Regions from separate parts of the Bartonella sp. MM73XJBT genome, predicted to be linked through region 2. Evidence: predicted binding sites of a transcription regulator. Region 2 holds the regulator's gene; the other holds the start of a gene.
What was found. The regulator HrcA, encoded in region 2, represses chaperone genes, less so after heat shock. The targets are predictions, from matches to a motif close to GTTAGCACTCNCNNNNNGNGAGTGCTAAC.

Region 1 (10,981 bases), on a different contig from region 2:
TGTGTTACAATGCTTAAAAGGCGATTAAACAGAAACTATCATTCTTTAAGCGCAAGAGCTGCTAACAAAACGAGAGGTTGAGAGGATATGCGCCTCTGATTTCTCAATAGCGTTTGTGAATGTGTGCAAAACACCAAGGCAGAGTTTACTCCATTATAAGTCAAGAGATGGATTTACAAAGTTGGTTTGCTCCCCATATCATCAAATGATGAAGATTCTTACTCATGCTGGTTTGTGAATAATAAAGCTTCTTTTGGTGGATGCCATCTGCTGATCATTTGTATGGTTTGCTAAGGCTCTAAGGGCTGGTTTTTCCTTGAATATGCACGACACATTCTCAAAATACGGAATGTGTAAACTTATAATATCTTGTATCGTTGTCCTAAACGAAATTGTTTTCCGGCATAATAAGATCATTTCTGTTTTTGCATATTGAAATAAAAGTTAAAAATATCCTAAGCTTCTCTCATTTCAAATATCTCCCATGATAAATGAAGAAAAATCATGCCTTTGTAAGTCATAAGTGGTGGTGTGTGGGTAAGAATATCTGAAGATAAGGAATAAAAAGGACTGTTATGAATCGTCTCAAAACAAAGGGATGTTCTGGGAGGCAAAGAGAATGACGGTACTCATAATACAAATTTTTGTAAAGGCGATTATCTAAAGGTGGTTTACATTGCCTTTGTAAAGCAACGGTTTTTGTGTGTTACACTGGTGTATATGAGGCTTGTCATTGATAAAGTTATTGCAGGGTTTATTGCTATAAGATAAGACACATAGTATCTGTGGAGACAAATTGTTGTTAGAGAATCCTATGTCATCATCACCGGAAAAAACCAAAGCACGTTTACCTCGCGGTTTTGTTGATCGCACAAGTGCACAATTATATGCAACGGAGACCATGATTGCTCAGATTCGTGAAGTTTATGAACTTTATGGTTTTGAAGCGCTGGAGACACCGATTTTTGAATATACGGATGTGTTGGGCAAGTTTTTACCTGATACAGATTGCCCAAATGCTGGGGTTTTTTCGCTACAAGATGATGATGAGCAATGGATGTCTTTGCGCTATGATCTCACCGCGCCTCTTGCTCGTTATTTTGCAGAGAATTTTGAAACTTTGCCAAAGCCTTATCGCAGTTATCGCTTGGGCTTTGTGTTCCGCAATGAAAAACCCGGACCAGGGCGATTTCGGCAATTTATGCAGTTTGATGCTGATATTGTTGGTACACCAACCGTTGCTGCGGATGCCGAAATTTGCTTGATGGCAGCCGATAGTTTAGAAAAATTGGGCTTTCAGCATGATGATTATGCTATTCGGCTCAATAATCGAAAAATTCTCGAGGGTGTCTTAGAGTTGATTGGTTTGCAGGGAGATGATCAAGTTGAAAAGCGCTTAAGTGTTCTTCGTGCAATGGATAAACTGGATAAGTTTGGTTTTGAAGGGGTGCATTTGCTGTTGGGCAAAGGGCGTTTGGACGAGAGTGGTGATTTTACAAAAGGGGCACAGCTTAAGGATAAAGAGATAGATCGTATTCTTTCTTTGCTTACCGTAGAAGCTGAAACGGCAGAGGAAACGCTTGATGCTCTTAGACAAGTTATTGATAAGAGTGAGCAAGGGCTTGAAGGGGTGCGTGAGCTTGAGGAGATGCAGGCAATCTTTGCCGCAAATGGTGCTCAAAACCGCATCAAAATTGATCCCTCGGTGGTACGGGGGTTGGAATATTATACGGGACCTGTTTTTGAGGCGGCTTTGCTTTTTGATGTTCTCAATGATGATGGACAAAAAGTTGTTTTTGGTTCCGTTGGTGGTGGGGGGCGCTATGATGGCTTGGTGGCACGTTTTCGTGGGGAAAATATTCCGGCAACAGGTTTTTCTATTGGTGTTTCACGCTTAATCGCTGCTTTGCAAAATCTTGGCAAATTGCCTGTCAAAGAAAAGACGGGGCCTGTTGTGGTGCTGATGATGGATAAAGAACCAGAAATGGTTGCGCGTTATCAAAAAATGGTCATGCAATTGCGTAATGCTGGAATTCGTGCTGAACTCTATTTGGGGGCAGCAGGGATGAAGGCGCAGATGAAATATGCTGACCGCCGCCAGGCACCTTGTGTGGTCATTCAAGGTTCACAAGAGCGCGAGAGTGGAAAAATACAGATCAAAGATTTGATTGAAGGTGCCCGATTGTCTCATGAAATTAAGGATAATCAAACATGGCGTGAAAGCAGACCTGCGCAAGTGACGGTTGATGAAGATCAATTGGTCCAGACCGTACAGGATATTTTGGCAGCCCAAAGTAGGTTATAATAAAAGTTTTTTTTAAAATTGTTTAGCTGGATTTCTGTCATTCTCCATGCAATTTTAAGGATTTGTACTTTGCGTATTTGGATGTGCTTATGCACAAGGACAAAGTTGTGGTGTTTTTTTAAGCTTGTGCTGTATAAAATGGAAATGTTTTTTAAGGGGCGAAAGCGTTTTATGTACTAAATAAATCAGCCTTTTTGCGGAGGTGATGAGGGCGTTTTCCTAAACAAAATATGCGTGAAAGTCCCCTAACTTATATCATTTTTTTAGAAAAGGGGATGGTGATCATTTATAAAAATATTGATCGTTCATCTTTGTTAAACAGCTATTTTTTCATCTGCTGATATAAATTTTTTTGGGTTTCTTGTGCACTATACATAATTTAGTATGTGCGGATTATAAGAGAGACCTAGAGCATTTTCTCTCAAAGATTTGTTAGTGTTTCACAAAACAATGAAACAACTTAAATCGAACAATTTTTTACAGGAAAATATTTGCGTCAATTGTAAGCTGCTATAATAGCAACTACTTGATAATATTTATTTTTTCATAAAATGAATTGCTTAGTGGAGAAATACAATGGTTCAATATGATTTTACTGTGCTTTATGAAAGAAATCCTTTTATTCTTAAAAGTCCTGAGGATATTGGAAAATCATTTAAGCTTCCTCCCTCACACTTTGGATTTGAAAATCTTCCGCAAATTACTTTTTCTGGAGCGCCTGAGAGTCGACGGATGATTGTTGGGCTTTCATTTGTTGGGTTAAAGAGTTTTTTTGTTATGTTGTGGCAAGTGGCGAAAATATCAGAGGAAGATGAGATGGATTTATGGTTTGATCAGGTTACATTAGATCATAATGTTCTCGATGAATTTTTGGATTGCGATTTTTCAACTCAAGAATCGCACTATCTTAGTTTTGAAATTTTTAAAAAAGGTCTCAACGAATTAGAACGTCACAAAATTATTGCAAAGGGGATAAAAGAAGGGTGCTATTTTATAAATCCAGATATCTTTGGACTTCCTGAAGGTGTTGAAGATTTTGAGTTCTCTGAAGAGGAAGAAGAGAAGACATTATTTTCTGTAGAATACCCAAATAAACGACTGCTTTAGCGGTTATGTTTAAAAAGAAATCTTCCTCTTTAGAGGCAGTGATCGTTAAAGGATAAAATTGAGAGTGAACGGTTATCAGATTAAAATTGATCCTTCTGCTAGGGCGTATATATTGCTTTATTATATGAAGGCTGTGGTTGAGGGGAGTATGCTTTTTGATGTTTTTCTGGTGAGCGTAAAGAAAAATTTTTCTTTTGAGGGTGATGATGGGGGCTGTGATGGGTTGATCGCATATTCTTGTCGCGTAAATATTGGATAATGTATTAATTTATAATGATGATTTATCGTTATTCGTATTGAATAATGAATCCCCAATATTGTAAGTTTTTTCCATGTTGCGCTAATCAAAACCATTCGCTTGCCACGTTACAAGCGAGATGAGCATGTAGATAAAAACCATAGAGGAAAGGCGTAAAAATGCTTCTTATGAATCTTTTCAGGTTCTACAGGTTGTTGCAAATATTAGGGACGACAGATTTTTCAATTTATCATCCATAAAATGCAAAAAAACATAAACCCCTTCCTAAGAAGGAGTTTATGCTAGAAAGTTTGCATTTGATAACTGTATAATTAGTCTTCAAATTAACTTTTCAAGGTTTTTAAAATATTTTGTGGGGAAGAAATTTCATAGGGGTCTGTTGTACAATTGTCTGCAAAGCCTGGTTCTTCAAACCATTGTTCAATGACACCATCATTAATCACAGCGGCATAACGCCATGAGCGCATGCCAAAACCAATATTGTCTTTCGCAACCAGCATACCCATTTTACGGGTGAATTCACCAGAGCCATCAGGAATTAATTTGACGTTTTTGATAGCTTGCGTTTTACCCCAAGCGTTCATGACAAAAGCATCATTGACGGAAAGACAATAAATTTCATCAATACCAACTTTTTTAAATTCATCATAGAGTTTTTCAAAATCAGGCAGTTGAAAAGTTGAGCAAGTGGGAGTAAAGGCTCCAGGAAGAGAAAAAAGAATGACCCGTTTTCCTTTAAAATATGCATCGCTACTTACTTCTTGCCAGCGATAAGGATTATCTCCACCCATCGATTCATCACGGATACGTGTATGAAAGGTGGTATTGGGAACGGTTCTTTTTATCATAACTATGCTCCTGTATTTTTTATGAAAATTGTGTTTTCAGCAGTTTTGGTATTTAACGACTCTTTAAGAGGGGGCCTTAAATAATCCTTGCTCTTCCGTTTAAGTGTGCAAGTATTTCGTTATCTCGTCAAGTGGAATTAATGGTCGACTTTGGCTGGTATTCACTTTAACATTAAAGAAAATATTTTAAAGGCGTTTTTGTGATGATAACGACAGTTTTAACCATGGCCTTTGCTGATCAAAGACTTGGAACGTCTGGTTTACGCAAGAAAGTGTCGGTTTTTCAACAGCTCCATTATGTGGAAAATTTTATACAGTCTGTTTTTAATACTATTGGCTCTGTTGAAGGAAAGCTGCTTATTCTTGGGGGCGATGGGCGCTATTTCAACCACGCTCTTTTACAAACGGTCTTGAAAATGGCGGCGGCTCATGGTGTTGCTTGTGTGAAGGTGGGAAGAAGGGGCATTCTTTCCACACCGGCGGTTTCACATCTTATTCGTAAAACCCATGCCTATGGGGGATTTATTCTTTCCGCAAGTCATAATCCTGGGGGAAAAGAGGGCGATTGTGGTATCAAATATAATATTGCTAATGGTGGACCTGCTCCAGAAGCCCTATGTGAAGCTATTTTTGCAGCCTCACAACAACTTTCTTGTTATAAAATTTTTGAAGCTGCAGATGTTGATTTAGAGAGAGAAGGCACAACTTTTCTAGGCTCTATGCAGATTGATATTATTGACCCTGTAGCGGATTATGTTGCTTTGATGCAGGAGATTTTTGACTTTGATTGCATTGCTCAAGCTGTTAAGAGAGGGCTTACTTTGCGATTTGATGCTATGCATGCGGTCACAGGGCCTTATGCCCATGAGATTTTTGAAAAATGTTTAGGATTTCCTGAAGGAACGGTAGTTAATGGTATTCCTTTGCCAGATTTTGGAGGGGGGCATCCAGATCCCAATTTGGTTTATGCCAAAGATCTTTATGATTTATTGATGTCTGAGCAGGCACCTGATATGGGGGCAGCATCGGATGGGGATGGAGATCGTAATCTTATTATTGGGCGTGGGCAATTTGTCACGCCTTCTGATTCCTTGGCTATTATGGTTGAGCATGCCCATCTGATTAAAGGTTATCGCCAAGGCATTGTGGGGATTGCACGCTCTATGCCAACAACGCGTGCTGTTGATTTGGTTGCTGAAAAAAAAGGATTAAATTGTTTTGAAACACCAACGGGGTGGAAATTTTTTGGATCGCTTTTGGATGCGGGAAAGGTGACTTTTTGTGGTGAAGAAAGTTTTGGAACCGGTTCTTACCATATTCGCGAAAAGGATGGTTTGTGGGCTGTATTATTTTGGTTAAATCTTTTAGCTCTCACAGGAAAATCTGTTGCAGAGATTGTGCAGCAGTATTGGAAAAACTATGGGCGTTTTTACACGTTACGTTATGATTATGAGAGCGTGGAGAATGATAAAGCAGAAGCGCTTATAGAGCAATTGCGTGCCGATTTACCACAGGAGGGGACGGAAATTGCTGGGTTGCGGGTGGAAAAAGCAGACGATTTTACCTATCACGATCCCGTTGATCAGAGTGTGAGCATAAAGCAGGGTATACGTATTTTTTTTGAGAATGGAGCACGGCTTGTGGTACGCTTATCGGGGACAGGAACATTGGGTACTACTTTACGGCTTTATTTTGAACAATTTGAGGGGAAACCCTGGAAACATCATCAAGAACCGCAAAAAGTGCTTCAACCTTTACAAAAGGCAGCACTGGAATTGTTGAACATAGAGCAGCAATTGGGGCGTGAACGTCCTGATATTATCACGTGAGAAAACTGCTTTGATTCTTAAAGAAGCTTTGATGTCTTTGGGGAAGGGGGCGTTTGTTCTGTTAAAAGAGCGCGCCTTATTTTGAGAAGATCGTATTCTTTCAAGCTGAAGCATCGATTTGATTGCAAAACGAAGTCCTACTGGCAAAAATGGCAATATTAAAGCCAATGTACAAAATAGCTATCTCGAGAATTCTGAAAGCTTGTCTTTTTCGCACGCTTTTTGATTGAATAAAGACCACGCTATCTTTTCTCATAGAAAATCGGACTTCATTTTTATTGCTAATTCCCTAAAATTACTTTATGAATTAAAAGGTGTTTTGGTCGTATACGCAGCGACCAATAGGGCCTTGAAAACCCGAAATCCGAGCGTGAAATAAACCCACTGATGTGGGTATCCCGGGATTCCGGGAGTTTTTGCTATGTCCAGGTGTTTTAGGCACTAAAAGCAAAAAAAGCTGACTAGAGCTCAGTACTTTCAGACTCCCGGAATACCAATGCGAGGGCGCTCGCAGCCGGTGGGAGGGGAAATGCAAGGTAAAAATCTTCATAACGACAAATTCATTGATCAATTCGTTGGCAAAAAAATTCGCTTCAGACGAAACATGCTGAAAATGTCTCAAAAACAATTAGGGCAGTCGTTAAGAGTAAGCTTCCAGCAAATTCAAAAATATGAAACAGGATTAAATCGTGTTGGAGCTGGGCGTTTAAAGGAAATTGCTGATATCTTAAATGTTCCCATTGCCTTTTTTTACGCTGATCTCTTCACACAACAACACCCACCCACTCATCATGAAGAAATCATCTCAAGCAGAGAAGAATATCTGCTGCTCAAAAGATTTCGCGTTCTCACCTCGATAAAACGCCGAGCGATTTTACAATTACTCTCTGAACCAAATGAAAGCTTTTAAATTATGTACTAGGGTCATATTGCCTCAATGCTTTATGCCGTTATTTTTCGCGTATTTTATAAGCACATCCTCCACAAGGAATAAAATGCACAACCTTAAATCAAGAATTCTTAAAAGCAATCAAATCACTAAATTCACCGGTTGCAGTGTTGTAACCAAAAATATTGACATTATTTTCCAACACTTTGCCAACGATAATTGCAGCTTCTTCACCGACATTGATCGCAATTTGGCGTGTTGATGCTTGGAGAATACAGTAAATGATATTAAGCTTCTGGTTAGGATTGTTTCCTTTAACAGTCAGCGCATTTGCAGCACGCAACAACGCAGCTCTACTATCAGCAACCATTATTTCAGTTGTGATCAGAAGGCTGGCAATTGAAACAGCATTCTGCAAAACAGAACGCTACAAAATATTATCGTATTGTTCGTGAACATATTTGCTAAAGCTATCTCTTGTTGCTCTCAAGTTCATTTTGCAATGCGGCTCATAAATTCTATAATGGTAAAGTCATACCATCATCTTCACGCTTATGAAGAAGCACACTGTTACCTCAATGTCGTGAGAGCTATTGTATTTATAAGAGATATTTTTACTGTTTGTTTCCTGCTTATACTTCAAGAGTTTTTATCTATATATCAATCCTGTTTATGGACGCGCGCGTAAAAAGTTTTATCTGCTTCACTATAAAGGGGATGAGATGAAAGAAGCGTATGGTATGTGAGAGTTCGAAATAAGAAAATTTGGTTTTCGAAGCCTTTATTCGGCATCTAAAATGGTGAGCTATCAATATGTTCATGAAAAACAGTTGGGAAGAACCTGTTATGGCTTTTTGGGGTGTAAGAGGCTCTCTTTACAAATATGCTAGGGTTGAGAAAATCTTTTACTTGTCCCAGAGGTGTTAAGATTTTTGAAGGTGTAGGTAGACTGTTAATGATACAATGACCATCGGACCGCGAACAGCCCGATAGTTTAAAAATTTGTTTCAAAAAAATTCATATCCGGCTGTTTACTTTGGAGCAATCATCTTTTTGGGATCAACCAGCCGATCATAATCCTCTGCAGAAACACCTGCTTTGAGTGCTTCAGTACGCAAAGTTGTATCATTTTTATGCGCTGCTTTGGCAATTTCGGCCGCTTTCTCATAACCAATTTCTGGGGCAAGTGCTGTCACCAGCATCAAAGAGCGCTCCATAAGAGTGTGAATATGAACCCGATTAGCACGTAATCCTTGGACACAATGGAGATCAAAAGAGCGCATGCAATCCCCAAGGAGCGTAATTGATTGCAAAACATTATAACCAATGACAGGTTTATAAACATTGAGTTCAAAATGCCCTTGGCTGGCAGCAAATGTTACACTGGTATGATTACCAAACACTTGGGCTGCAACCATGGTCATTGCTTCACACTGGGTGGGGTTAACTTTGCCTGGCATGATAGAAGAGCCTGGTTCATTTTCAGGTAGGCTTAATTCGCCCAAACCTGAACGTGGACCTGAGCCCAAAAAGCGGATATCGTTGGCAATCTTAAACAGATCAGCAGCGAGAGCATTGAGACTACCATGGAAATGGGCAAGGGCTCCATGATGGGCAAGCGCCTCAAATTTATTGCTGGCGGTCTTAAAGGCAACCCCTGTAAGGGTGCTCATTGTTTGCGCAAAAGCAACATCAAAACCCTGTGGTGCATTGAGCCCTGTCCCGACAGCTGTTCCACCTTGGGCAAGCATCTGGACATCGGCAAGAGCTGTTTCAATACGCTGGCGATTGGCTTCAAGTGCGGCGCGGTAGCCTGAAAATTCTTGTGCTAAAGTTAAGGGTGTTGCATCTTGAGTATGGGTACGCCCGATTTTAATGATATCGGCAAATTCTTCTTCTTTTTTCTTTAAAGTGGTAATAAGAGCTTCAAGAATGGGAAATAAGTGTTGGCGTGTTTGCAGTGTGGTGGCAATGTGAAGTGCTGTGGGAAAGGAATCGTTTGAGGATTGGCTCATATTGACATGATCATTGGGATGAACAGGGCTTTTGCTCCCTAGTTTTCCTCCCAAAAGCATGCTAGCATAGTTGGCAATGACCTCATTAACATTCATATTGCTCTGCGTACCAGAACCCGTTTGCCAAACAGAGAGCGGAAAATGTGTATCAAATGCACCGGCGAGCACTTCGTCAGCAGCAGTAATGATGGCTTTGCCAATGTTTTGCGGAAGTTTCCCTTTTTCCATATTCACAAGGGCTGCGGCTTTTTTGATAAGGCTTAAGGCATAAATGATAGTGAGTGGCTGTTTTTCACTGCCAATATTAAAATTATGCAGCGAGCGTTCAGTCTGTGCTCCCCAATAACGGTCTTGACGTACCGAAATCGTCCCCAAGCTATCCGTTTCCTGACGTGTTTCACTCATGATAAGATCCTTTTATGTTGGCAATTAATAAAAAGCTAGATAATGCAAAATAGGAAAAAGAGGCAAGACTTCAAAGTCTTTTTAAGGTAAATTATTTTTAAGAAGAATCCTTGACATTGAGAAGAGGCAATTTTATATCTTGGGCAGTGTTAGCACTCATACTTTGAGAGTGCTAGCAAGGACTTAAGATTAATGCAATTATATTAAGTTTTAAGGATTTTGAACATGGCTAATATACAATTCCGCCCGCTTCACGATCGTGTCGTTGTCCGTCGGGTTGAATCTGAAAATAAGACTGCTGGTGGGATTATCATTCCTGATACAGCAAAAGAAAAACCTCAAGAAGGTGAAGTTATTGCTATTGGCAATGGTGCTCTTGATGATAATGGAAAGCGCGTGCCTTTAGAAGTAAAAACAGGTGACCGTATCCTGTTTGGAAAATGGTCTGGAACTGAAGTAAAGATTAATGGGGAAGACCTCTTAATCATGAAAGAATCGGACATTATGGGAATTTTGGGCTAGTTTTAAGCCTTTCAATTCTTCCATTTTATATTATTTGAGATAACTCCAAGGAGAAATTAAATGGCTGCTAAAGAAGTCAAATTTGGCCGTGAAGCGCGGGAGCGTTTGTTGCGCGGTGTTGATATCCTTGCTAACGCTGTAAAGGTAACCCTTGGCCCTAAAGGGCGCAATGTGGTGATCGATAAATCATTTGGTGCACCTCGCATCACAAAAGATGGTGTATCCGTTGCAAAGGAAATCGAACTAGAAGATAAGTTTGAAAATATGGGTGCGCAAATGTTGCGTGAAGTTGCTTCTAAAACCAATGATATTGCTGGGGATGGAACAACAACGGCAACGGTTTTGGGGCAAGCTATCGTACAAGAAGGTGTAAAAGCCGTTGCTGCAGGCATGAACCCAATGGATCTTAAGCGCGGAATTGATGCTGCTGTGGATGAAGTGGTGGCAAATCTCTTCAAAAAAGCGAAGAAAATCCAAACTTCCGCAGAAATCGCACAAGTGGGAACAATTTCCGCAAATGGTGCTGCTGAAATCGGCAAAATGATTGCTGATGCCATGGAAAAAGTTGGCAATGAAGGTGTCATTACCGTGGAAGAAGCAAAAACGGCTGAAACAGAATTAGAAGTCGTTGAAGGTATGCAGTTTGATCGTGGATATCTTTCTCCTTACTTTGTCACCAATGCGGAAAAAATGGTGGCGGATTTGGACGATCCTTATATTCTTATTCACGAAAAGAAATTGTCTAATCTACAATCTCTTCTTCCAGTGCTTGAAGCTGTTGTGCAGTCTGGCAAACCACTTC
Region 2 (10,981 bases):
GTGACAAAATCAGCGCAAAATTGACGTTTGAGAAAGCAGGAACAATTGATGTTGATTTCTCTGTAAACGCTATGGGAGGAAAATCATCTGCCAAATCAGTCCCTCATCATTAAATTTTTCATCATTATTTAAACCAAATAAGGAGCATGGAAAAACCATGCTCCTTATTTGGTTTAGTGCCATAAAACATACTGTAAAAATAGAAATTTATTTTCTCTTTCATCAGTTAAGGTTAATTTCAGGAATGCGCAAAACCTGTCCAGGATAAATTTTATCGGGAGATTTTAGCATCGGCTTATTCGCTTCAAAAATAAAGGTGTTTTTATTCCCTTGTCCTTTTCCATAAACCTCTTCAGCAATTTTCCAAAGTGTATCACCAGATTTAACCTCATAAAAGCGAGAAACTTTCACAGACGTACTGTCTGTAATCTTTAATTGATCAATATCAACAGAAGAAATCCCTTGCGAATTACCGACAACCAAAACTGCTTTTTCAAGTGTTTCTCTATCTGGAACCTCACCACTCAAAATAGCTTTACCGTTTTCAACCTTAATCTTTACTTTTTCTGTATCAAGTTGAAAATTATTAAATGCCGCCTTAAAATCCTTTTCTTCTGGCTCATGATCCCCAATACCAAGCTTCTCTCCAACTGTTTTTATAAAATTAAAAAATCCCATTTATGCTCTCCTTTCGTGCAGTGGAAGAAAAATTTTTGCATATATGTCACTACACTCTTTTCTTTGCTCTTAAAAACAGATAGGCGGTTTTTCTAAACTTCAACAATCACAAACAAATCTGTTTAATTCTGGGACAAAAAATAATGCACTTTGATAAAAAACATATTTTTTTTAGATTTTCTCTCAAACGAAGGGATCTTTACGCACGCAACAGCATTATAAAATTACAAAGATAAAACAAGCTTTTACCGTAAGAATGAAAAGAAGTTTACTTTGCTACAATTTGTACCACATTTGTTTTGCAAAAAAAATGTGAACTCCCATATAAATAATGTGGATAGTTTGCTACCACAGCAATAGAAAGGTCTAAGAAGCCATGAAAGATACACCAACAATCACGCAGACGATCGTACTTGTTGATGATGATCGCAATATTTTGACATCTTTATCTTTTGCGCTTGAGACAGAAGGCTATCGGGTTGAAAGCTATACAGATGGAGCATCTGCACTCAAAGGTCTAACACTCCATCCTCCACATTTAGCTATTTTTGATATTAAAATGCCCCGAATGGATGGGATGGAACTTTTGCGTCGATTGCGTCAAAAATCTGATATTCCTGTTATTTTTCTTACCTCTAAGGATGACGAAATTGATGAATTATTTGGTCTTAAAATGGGAGCGGATGATTTTATTACCAAACCTTTCTCTCAACGCCTTCTTATTGAGCGTGTAAAAGCTATTTTGCGTCGTTCCAATGCCCGCAACCAACCACTTACAACAGGAACTTCTTCGACCTCTTCTCTCAAGCGTGGGGATTTGGTGATGGATCAAGAGCGCCACACCTGTACATGGAAAGATAAACCTGTTATCTTAACCGTTACAGAATTTTTGATTCTACAAACCTTAGCGCAAAGACCTGGAGTCGTAAAAAGTCGTGATGCTTTGATGGATGCTGCTTATAGTGATCAAGTTTATGTAGATGACCGCACCATTGATAGTCACATTAAACGTCTGCGTAAAAAGTTTAAACAAGTGGATGATGATTTTGCAATGATTGAAACACTTTATGGTGTAGGCTATCGTTTTCACGAGGTATAAAACTATTTTGTCGCAAAAGTTTGAACGGCGATCAAATCGATGACAAAAGATACTCAACTGGAAACTCTGCAAAAAACAACACCAAATGGCATTCTATCGACGCCATTTTCTATGTTTACTTATTTGCACCTTAGGGTGAGACATCTTCTTAGACAATTGCTTTTTTCTAGTCTTACACGCCGTATTGTCATCTTAAATATTGCTGCCCTTGCCGTTCTTGTTACAGGAATTTTGTATCTTAATCAATTTCGCGATGGTTTAATTGAAGCAAAAATTAAAAGTTTGTGCATCCAAGGAAAAATTATCGCTGGAGCCATTGCCGCCTCTGCAACAGTAGATCCCAATTCTATTCTTATTGATCCTCAAAAACTTTTAGAATTACAGACCGGAGAAAGTATTACACCTGCACCTCAATCAACCGATTCCTGGGACTTTCCCATTAATCCTGAACAAGTCGCCCCTCTTTTACGACGCCTCATCACACCAAAAACAACAAGAGCACGGATCTATGATCGTGATGCGACTTTACTTCTTGACTCGCGCGTTCTTTATTCTAGTGGTGAAGTTTTTAGCTATAATTTACCCCCACTAAAAACTGAACAAAACATGTGGGAACGCTTCATTTCATGGTTTTCAAACACATTTTACGGCAGTACTATCACTCTTGATAGAGAGCAGGCAAGAAACAGTGGCATTGCTTACCCTGAAGTGTACCGAGCATTAAACGGGTCTCTTGCTACTGCTAAACGACGTAACAGACAAGGTCAACTCATTGTTTCTGTCGCTGTTCCTGTGCAACGCTATCGTGCAGTGGTGGGAGCGCTTCTTCTTTCAACAACCGGTTCAGATATTGACAACATTGTAAAAGGCGAAAGACTGGTTATTTTTAAAGTCTTTGCTGTGGTAGGCAGTGTGCTTTTGGTCCTTTCTCTTTTTTTAGCCCATACGATTGCACATCCCTTAAGCAAATTATCTGCTTCTGCCAATCGTGTGCGCAATGGTAATAATAAGCGTGTAGAAATTCCTGACTTCTCAATGCGTGAAGATGAAATTGGTCACCTTTCAACCTCTATTCGTGATATGACCAATGCTCTTTACATGCGTATTGAAGCCATTGAACGCTTTGCTGCTGACGTGAGTCACGAATTAAAAAATCCTCTCACTTCACTACGCAGTGCTGTTGAAACACTCCCTCTGGCTAAAAATGAAGAAGCTCAGGAACAATTATTCGAAATTATTCAACATGATGTACGTCGTCTTGATCGTTTGATTACTGATATTTCTGATGCCTCTAGGCTCGATGCAGAACTTGCTCGTGAAACCGCACAGATCGTTGATATGACGCCGCTTTTGGAAAGTCTTGTTCATGCTGTTCAAGAAGTATACCGTAATAGGCAAACCATTGATATAAGTCTTAATATTATCCCACGTCCTCATGGAAAAGCCTATCTTGTGTTGGGACATGAACTGCGTTTGGGACAAGTCATTTCTAATCTTATTGAAAATGCGCGTTCCTTTATTCCCCATGATAGCGGTAAAATTTCTATAACTATGAAAAGTCATGCTTCAACTCTTATTTTAACCATTGAAGATAATGGCCCCGGTATTCGTTCAGAAAATATTGAACGCATCTTTGAACGCTTCTATACTGACCGCCCCAATGAAGATAGTTTTGGTCAAAATTCAGGACTTGGCCTTTCTATTAGTCGACAAATCATCGAGGCGCATAATGGAACAATTACAGCCGAAAATATTGTTGACCCCAAACTTGGAAATAGTAAAACTGGTGCACGTTTTATTATTATACTTCCCCTTGCTAAATAAATTTTTATCCAAAGAAAAAGGCATGACAACAAAAAGTGAAATACTCCACGCAAATTGCCTTCAACTAGGAGGAAAGGGACTTTTAATTATAGGTCCATCGGGATCAGGAAAATCAACTCTTACCCTTTCTCTGCTCGACCGTGCTGAATGGTCAAAACGCAAAGCAAAACTTATCAGTGATGATTATACTATGCTGCGTGTGGAAAATGGAAAACTTCACGGATACACTCCAGAAGGCTTGCAGGGCGGTATTGAGATTCGCGGTGTTGGTCTCTATATGGTAGAGTTTGAAAACCAAACAACGATTGATTGCGTTATTCTTCTTGGCCCTGAATATGAACGCTTTTCCACAAATCAAACTTTTCAATTTGCAGATTTACACATTCCTCTTTTAAAACTCCCGAGTCTTCATGAAGCTGATTGTACAGCCATTTGTCAAGCTATTGAGGCATTCTTTTTTAGGAAAGTGTGGCACAAATCTGTCTAATTTTTTTCTAAATATAAAAAAATCACATTTTTTGCCTTTTTTTTGCAAATTTTTCTTGGCAGCAGAATAAAGCTTTGTAAAATATGTTTCTCATCCATATAGTTGGATCTTTAGTTAACAGGAGTTTGTGTAAATGATTGGACTCGTGCTTGTAACGCACGGTGAGCTGGCTGTCGAATTTCTACATGCTGTAGAACATGTTGTTGGAACACAAGAAAAATTCGCAACAATATGTGTCTATCCCGATGATGATATTGATCAGCGCCGAGGCGATATTATAGCCGCTGTTTCCTCTACAGATACAAACCATGGCGTAATCATATTAACAGACGTGTTCGGTGGAACGCCAGCAAATATGGCTATTCCTGCTATTGAAAAAGGACGTGTTGAAATGATTGCGGGTGTTAATCTACCTATGCTCATTAAACTCATTTCTATTCGCCAATGCCCTGATATTTCATTATCAGAAGCTTTAAGAATAGCACAAGAAGCAGGACGTAAATATATTAATGTACCAGTATAATTTTATAGCGGATAATTAAACTCTAATGCTTTCCAAAGACCCTCTCCCCTCTAAACTCAGTCGTCATTTCAATATCTGTAATAAACGTGGGTTACATGCACGTGCTTCTGCAAAGTTCGTTCAAACTGTTGACAATTTTAATGCTAGCGTTGAAGTTGAAAAAGATGGCAAAATCGTTGGCGGTTCATCGATTATGGGGCTTATGATGCTCGCTGCTTCCTCTGGTTGTAACCTTACCATTCGCGTTTGGGGACCAGAAGCAACTGATGCTCTCGATGCGCTTGAAAGACTCATTAATAATAAATTTGGAGAAGAGAATTAGAAATTTATTATCCCCAAAATATGTGTGATCACTCCTCTTCTCGTCATTTATTATTTTGATTGGTTTACCTATTTTTCTCTTAAAAGGACCGGTAACTTGCATCATCGATTGGCATTATGATTATCGGAGGTGTGAATGTTTGCTAACAATTATGTTGTGCACAATATATTGTGTTTGCTTTCGTTTCAAACTCTATTCGATCAATTTAAATGTTTGTTGTTTATAGCTATTCTCATACCTAACATGCATGATGAAATATCTCCAGAAAGAGAAATATTCACCCTTTACTGGATATGCTAAACTTTAAAGCTACATTAACAATATAAAAATGATCGTCACAGTTGAAATTTACTAACTTTCCTTATCTGGCTCGATTTGTGGTGTTTTAAAATGATACCACATTGATTATAATAATAACTTCGCAGTTTTTATATGGAATGAGAAACCCGAATATCATAAGATTCCCTCATCTGAAATCCTTTCATATTAATCAATTAAAATCATTTCCTTGACAGCACAAGTAGATCGGCGTGTAGATAAAAACTCTTATAAAAAAGGAATAAAATGACTCTTATGAATGCTCTCAGGTGCCAAGAGCTATTATAATATTGGGGGCTGGAAAATACAATGATAGTGCTTGATTTGCTCTTTCATAAGCGTAAAGATGGTGGTGCATAATGGATATAACGCTATACCATTCACGAACACCGTCGTGAAATGAAAACATAAAGAATCCTTCTACTGCATATTTTGGCCGTAAGACATCCGTAAATAGAGTTTTTATTATTATAATCATTCTCTTAAAAGAAGTAAGTTTTATGAATTCAACTTATCATTATAGAATAATATCTTTTAGACATTCTTTTTCCGCACAATTGTCTTATCCTTAATGGTGCACTCCACCTTTATTACCCGCTATCGCTTTTGCGGTAGCGCCTTTTTACTATAAAGAGATCCCATGTCCCGTCTATTTAGTGCCATTCAAATTCCTCAGCAAACAACACAAGCACTCATATCGCTGCAAAATGGTTTACCGAACGCGCAGTGGATTAATCCACAAAACTTTCATGCCACATTATCTTTTTTTGGTGAAGTTGAAAACGCTGTAGCAGCTGAACTTATGCGCGCCTTTGACACAATAAAACTCCCTCCTTTTGTGTTACAAATAAAGGGTTTTGATGTTTTTGGTTCAGAAAATGCTCCACATTCTCTTGTTGTTCGCATTGAGCCTTGTGAAACTCTCAACCTCTTACACGAAAAGATGCAAACTATTCGCAACAGCTTAATCTTAACAACTGATGAAAAACAATTTATTCCGCATATTACCGTTGCGCGATTGTTTGATATTAAACCTGAAGATCTTCCTTCTTATCTGTCTTCTCGAGGTAATTTTTCATTTCATCCTTTTGAGGTTGATCATTTTGTTTTATTGTTATCGTCATCTCCCTCAAGCGATGCCCCATATATTGTAAAAGGAAGTTGGGCACTTCAAGAGTAAAAGGGTGTTTTACCACCCTTTAGAACCTCCTTTGACACAATACCTCACGGAAGTGTGACGGTTATATACAATACAATACTTTATTTTACGCCAAAGGCATTATTACTGATATATTTTAAGCTGAATCAGTTTCAACAGAAGGCTCTTTCATCCCTCCTTTGGCGACACCAACTATAGCCGGACGCAGGACACGGTCACCGATAATATAACCCGCTTGAACAACTTGTTGAACGGTATTATCTGGTACATCGGAATTAGGGATTTCAAACATCGCTTGATGAAAGTGAGGATCAAACTTCTGTCCTTCTGGATGAATTTTCTGCACTCCATGGCGTTCTAACGCTGCTATCATTGCACGTTCAGTCATTTCTACACCCTCAGCTAATGTTTTCAAACCAGCATCATTCTCCTTTGCTCCTTCTGGAATAGCCTCCAAAGCACGATTGAGGTTATCAGAAACAGATAACATGTCACGTGCAAAATTAGCAATTGAATAGGCTCTTGCATCCGCCACATCACGCGCAGTACGACGCCGAAGATTTTCCATATCTGCAGCAAGACGTAAAAGCTGATCTTTCAGTTCTTTATTTTCGTCCTGTAAGGCAATCAGAGGATCAACAACTTCATCTTTTTCCTCTTCAACCTCTGCACGAGCCTCTGCTTCACGCGTTTTTAAAAATTCATCCGCTGCTTTTTTAAGCGCATCGCGATCAGCCGGATTTTTCAAATCGCAATTTTCAAATGAAGCGTCAGTAAACTTGTTTTTTTCGTCAGACATAAAAATTCCATTCCTTCATAAGATTTGTTATTCTCGATATCGAAATTTTGCAGACAAAAATCAAGGGGTATTTACGTATCTTAATACAATGAACGTCTATAGTATAAATATTCACTTGGTTATTTTAACGCAACAGTTGCGATACAAGTTGTGCTGTATAATCAACCATAGGTACAATTCTTGCATAATTCAGCCGTGTGGGTCCAATCACTCCTAAAGCGCCAATCACCCTTTGTTTTGAATCACGATAAGGTGCGACGACTAAAGAAGAACCAGAAAGCGAAAACAACTTATTTTCCGAACCAATAAAGATACGAACTCCCGAACCTTCATCGGTTAAATCGAGAAGCTGTGCCATACTTTCACGTGTTTCAAGATCATCAAATAAATGCCGTAACCGCTCTAAATCTTCTTCTGCTTTCACATCTTCAAGCAAATTACTGCGCCCACGAACAATAAGGTGTATTTTATGATCAGCATCTTCTCCTCCCAGGAGTGCTAATCCCGTTTCAACAAGATGATGGGATAAATGATCAAGCGCAGCCCGTGTTTCTGCACATAAACGTGCTATTTCTTCTTTTGCTTCACTCAATGTGCGCCCATGAATATGGGCATTAAGAAAATTTGTTGCTTCTGTCAATTGCGCATGGGTAACCCCTTCTGGTAAATGAACAATACGATTTTCTACCTCTCCTTGTTGTGTTACTAAAACAGCAAGAGCGTGCTCCCCATCAAGGCGCACAAATTCAATATGCTTTAATGTACCTTCATACTTTGTTGCCAGAACAAGCCCTGCACCACGAGAAAGATCTGAAAGAACGCGACTTGCTTGAACGAGAAAATGTTCAACCGATTGTGCATGACCGGCTTCTTTAACTTGAGCTTCAATGCTTTCACGCTCTTCGTTTGGCAAATCACCCGCTTCCATAAATGCATCAACAAAAAATCGCAATCCCGATTGTGTTGGCATCCGACCTGCAGATACGTGAGGTGCATAAATTAAACCAAGATGTTCAAGATCACTCATCACATTGCGAATCGTTGCTGGTGATAATGTCTGTCGCAAAAGCTTTGAAAGATTTCGTGATCCTACAGGTTCACCATCATTAAGATAAGCTTCCACAATATGGCGAAAGATATCTCGCGAACGCTCATCAAGATATTTTAGTTCATCATCAATAGGTTTGTGTTTCATCACGCTTGTTTCACTACTTTAAAACACTTCTCTCTCTTATATAAGTTTTGCCAAGATTTGGTCAAATAGACTAAAGCAGTGAAAGCATAGCATATATTTATCATAAAAAATGCCATCATCAAAAAAAGACCGTCTCTATGTCTTTTCAAGACAATCACTGTTAGTACAAAATATGAAAGATTTCATGTGGCTAAATATTCATAAATTTGTAAAAAAAGAACATTGTATAAAATCTGGCATAATTTGTATATATTAAGCATTCCAATTAATTGTAGCACAAAATAGTCCCCTTTTCACTTCTGGAGAAATGCCTATGAGAAGCATAGCAGCCGAAAAACTCGTTATTGCTACACATAACACCGGTAAATTGCATGAAATTACTACACTGTTTGCGCCTTTCGGATTGACAATAGAATCCGCAAAAGAACTTGGATTGCCAGAACCAAAAGAAACAGGAACAACATTTGAAGAAAATGCCTATATAAAAGCCTTTGCAGCAGCAAAAAATACAGGACTTCCAGCCCTTTCAGATGATTCAGGTCTCGAAGTGGATGCATTAAATGGCGCTCCGGGTGTTTATACAGCTGATCTTGCCCTACAACCTGATGGCACACGTGACTTTTCAAAGGCTATGCAAAAAATAGAAGATGAACTACAAAAAAACGGAGCGTATGAAAAAAGCCAACGAAAATGCCGTTTTATATCCGTTATTTGCATTGCATGGCCCGATGCTCATGCCGATTATTTTCGTGGATGCGTTGAAGGAACATTTATTTGGCCTCCACGAGGAGATAAAGGTTTTGGTTTTGATCCCATTTTTTTACCAGATGGATATGAAAATACCTTTGGAGAAATGTCAACGGAGCAAAAACATGGCTGGAAACTCCATGATAAAACACCCCCACTCTCACATCGTGCACGTGCTTTCAAACTTTTAGCTGAAAACCTTTTAACACTCTCATGAATGAAGCATTCTTTGGCATTTACATTCACTGGCCCTTTTGCGCTGCAAAATGTCCCTATTGTGACTTTAATTCCCATGTTCGTGTGCATGGTGTTGATCAGCCACGTTTTGTAACCGCCTTTGAACGTGAAATAGAAACACAATATCATAAAATAGGTCCACGTCATATTACCAGCATTTTTATTGGTGGAGGAACGCCCTCTCTTATGACGCCTCAAACTGTTGATGCCTTATTGCAAGCTCTTGCTAGAAAATGGACAATTGATGATAAAGTTGAAATTACACTGGAAGCTAATCCATCAAGTGTGGAAGCAGAACGCTTTCGCGGATATCGCGCAGCAGGGGTTAACCGCTTGTCCTTAGGTGTACAAGCACTCAATGATCACGCACTGAGAAAACTTGGCAGACTCCATGATGTAAAACAAGCCCTTCACGCTATTGCTCTAGCGCGGAAAATCTTTCCACGTTTATCCTTTGATCTCATTTATGCTCGCCCAGAACAAACCCTTGAACAATGGAAATGTGAACTTTTTCAAGCACTGGATTTTGCAGCAGATCATCTTTCTCTTTACCAATTAACTATCGAAGAGGGAACGGCTTTTAAACGACTTCATGACGTAGGAAGGCTTATCCTTCCCCCATCAGAACTCGCAGCAGACCTGTATCATCTTACCCAAGAAATAACTACACGGCATGGGCTACCAGCCTATGAGATTTCAAATCATGCAACCCCTGGTGCCGAATCAGCTCATAATCTTCTCTATTGGCGTTATCATGAATATGCAGGCTTTGGTCCAGGAGCCCATGGACGCTTTATCGAATCCTCAGTAAATCATTGTTCTACTTCTTCAAAAGCATCTGTCTCTCAAATTGAAAACCGTGAACGTTATGTGACAATCAATGAGAAATATCCCGAACATTGGCTTGAATTGGTAGAAACTACAGGACATGGTTGTATTGAAACAGAACTCTTGACTCTTAAGCAACAAGCAAATGAGATGCTCCTCATGGGGTTGCGTCTTTGCGAAGGTTTGGATCTTTCACGTTATGAAGCCCTAAATACCAAGGGTTTACCAATGAAAAAGCTTATCGATTTGCAACAACAAGGGCTAGTAGAAATGACAGGAAATCAACGCTTAAAAGCGACAGACAAAGGACGAATCCTTCTTGATTATGTTATCAACCAATTGGCAAACTGAAATCCCTATCATTTTTATCTTTCATGACATCAATTATGCTATCATATTCATAGCTTTCAATTTGTTGAAGAAATGTTTTTGAAAAAACAATCGCTTCCTTCATTATGCAAAAAAATCAACAATGAAACGTTCATAAACAGCCGTGAGAGTTTCCAATGCATCGAGAGCTACACATTCATCTACCATATGCATTGTCTGACCTGGTAAGCCAAATTCAACGACTGGGCAATAATCTTTAATAAACCGCGCATCCGAACTTCCTCCAGAAGTTGAACATTCTGGTATATGCCCTGTTATGCTTTTAATAGCATTGGATAATGTATGAATAAGTTTATCATTTTTGGTCAAAAAAACATCACCCAAACTTGGAATCCATTCAAGTTGATAGAAGGGCAATTGATCACTGTTGTTTGT

Region 1: the regulator HrcA is predicted to act here: its motif matches at 9,806-9,834, upstream of groES (co-chaperone GroES).

What each region holds. Positions count from the first base shown of each region.
Region 1 is NZ_JAQISY010000025.1:2,376-13,356, reverse strand. Features, by position in the region: gene hisS (histidine--tRNA ligase) at 815-2,305, shown strand; gene PVV69_RS07480 (replication protein) at 2,882-3,412, shown strand; gene PVV69_RS07475 (hypothetical protein) at 3,477-3,671, shown strand; gene PVV69_RS07470 (peroxiredoxin) at 3,995-4,519, opposite strand; gene PVV69_RS07465 (alpha-D-glucose phosphate-specific phosphoglucomutase) at 4,720-6,348, shown strand; gene PVV69_RS07460 (helix-turn-helix domain-containing protein) at 6,845-7,258, shown strand; partial or broken gene groEL (chaperonin GroEL) at 7,374-7,613, opposite strand; gene fumC (class II fumarate hydratase) at 8,269-9,657, opposite strand; gene groES (co-chaperone GroES) at 9,883-10,179, shown strand; gene groL (chaperonin GroEL) at 10,240-10,981, shown strand, end outside.
Region 2 is NZ_JAQISY010000005.1:5,387-16,367, reverse strand. Features, by position in the region: gene PVV69_RS02815 (copper chaperone PCu(A)C) at 1-113, shown strand, start outside; gene lysM (peptidoglycan-binding protein LysM) at 223-678, opposite strand; gene PVV69_RS02805 (response regulator transcription factor) at 1,055-1,777, shown strand; gene PVV69_RS02800 (sensor histidine kinase) at 1,817-3,601, shown strand; gene PVV69_RS02795 (HPr kinase/phosphatase C-terminal domain-containing protein) at 3,624-4,088, shown strand; gene PVV69_RS02790 (PTS sugar transporter subunit IIA) at 4,222-4,611, shown strand; gene PVV69_RS02785 (HPr family phosphocarrier protein) at 4,637-4,933, shown strand; gene thpR (RNA 2',3'-cyclic phosphodiesterase) at 5,892-6,431, shown strand; gene grpE (nucleotide exchange factor GrpE) at 6,547-7,209, opposite strand; gene hrcA (heat-inducible transcriptional repressor HrcA) at 7,334-8,404, opposite strand; gene rdgB (RdgB/HAM1 family non-canonical purine NTP pyrophosphatase) at 8,718-9,368, shown strand; gene hemW (radical SAM family heme chaperone HemW) at 9,365-10,567, shown strand; gene dapE (succinyl-diaminopimelate desuccinylase) at 10,670-10,981, opposite strand, start outside.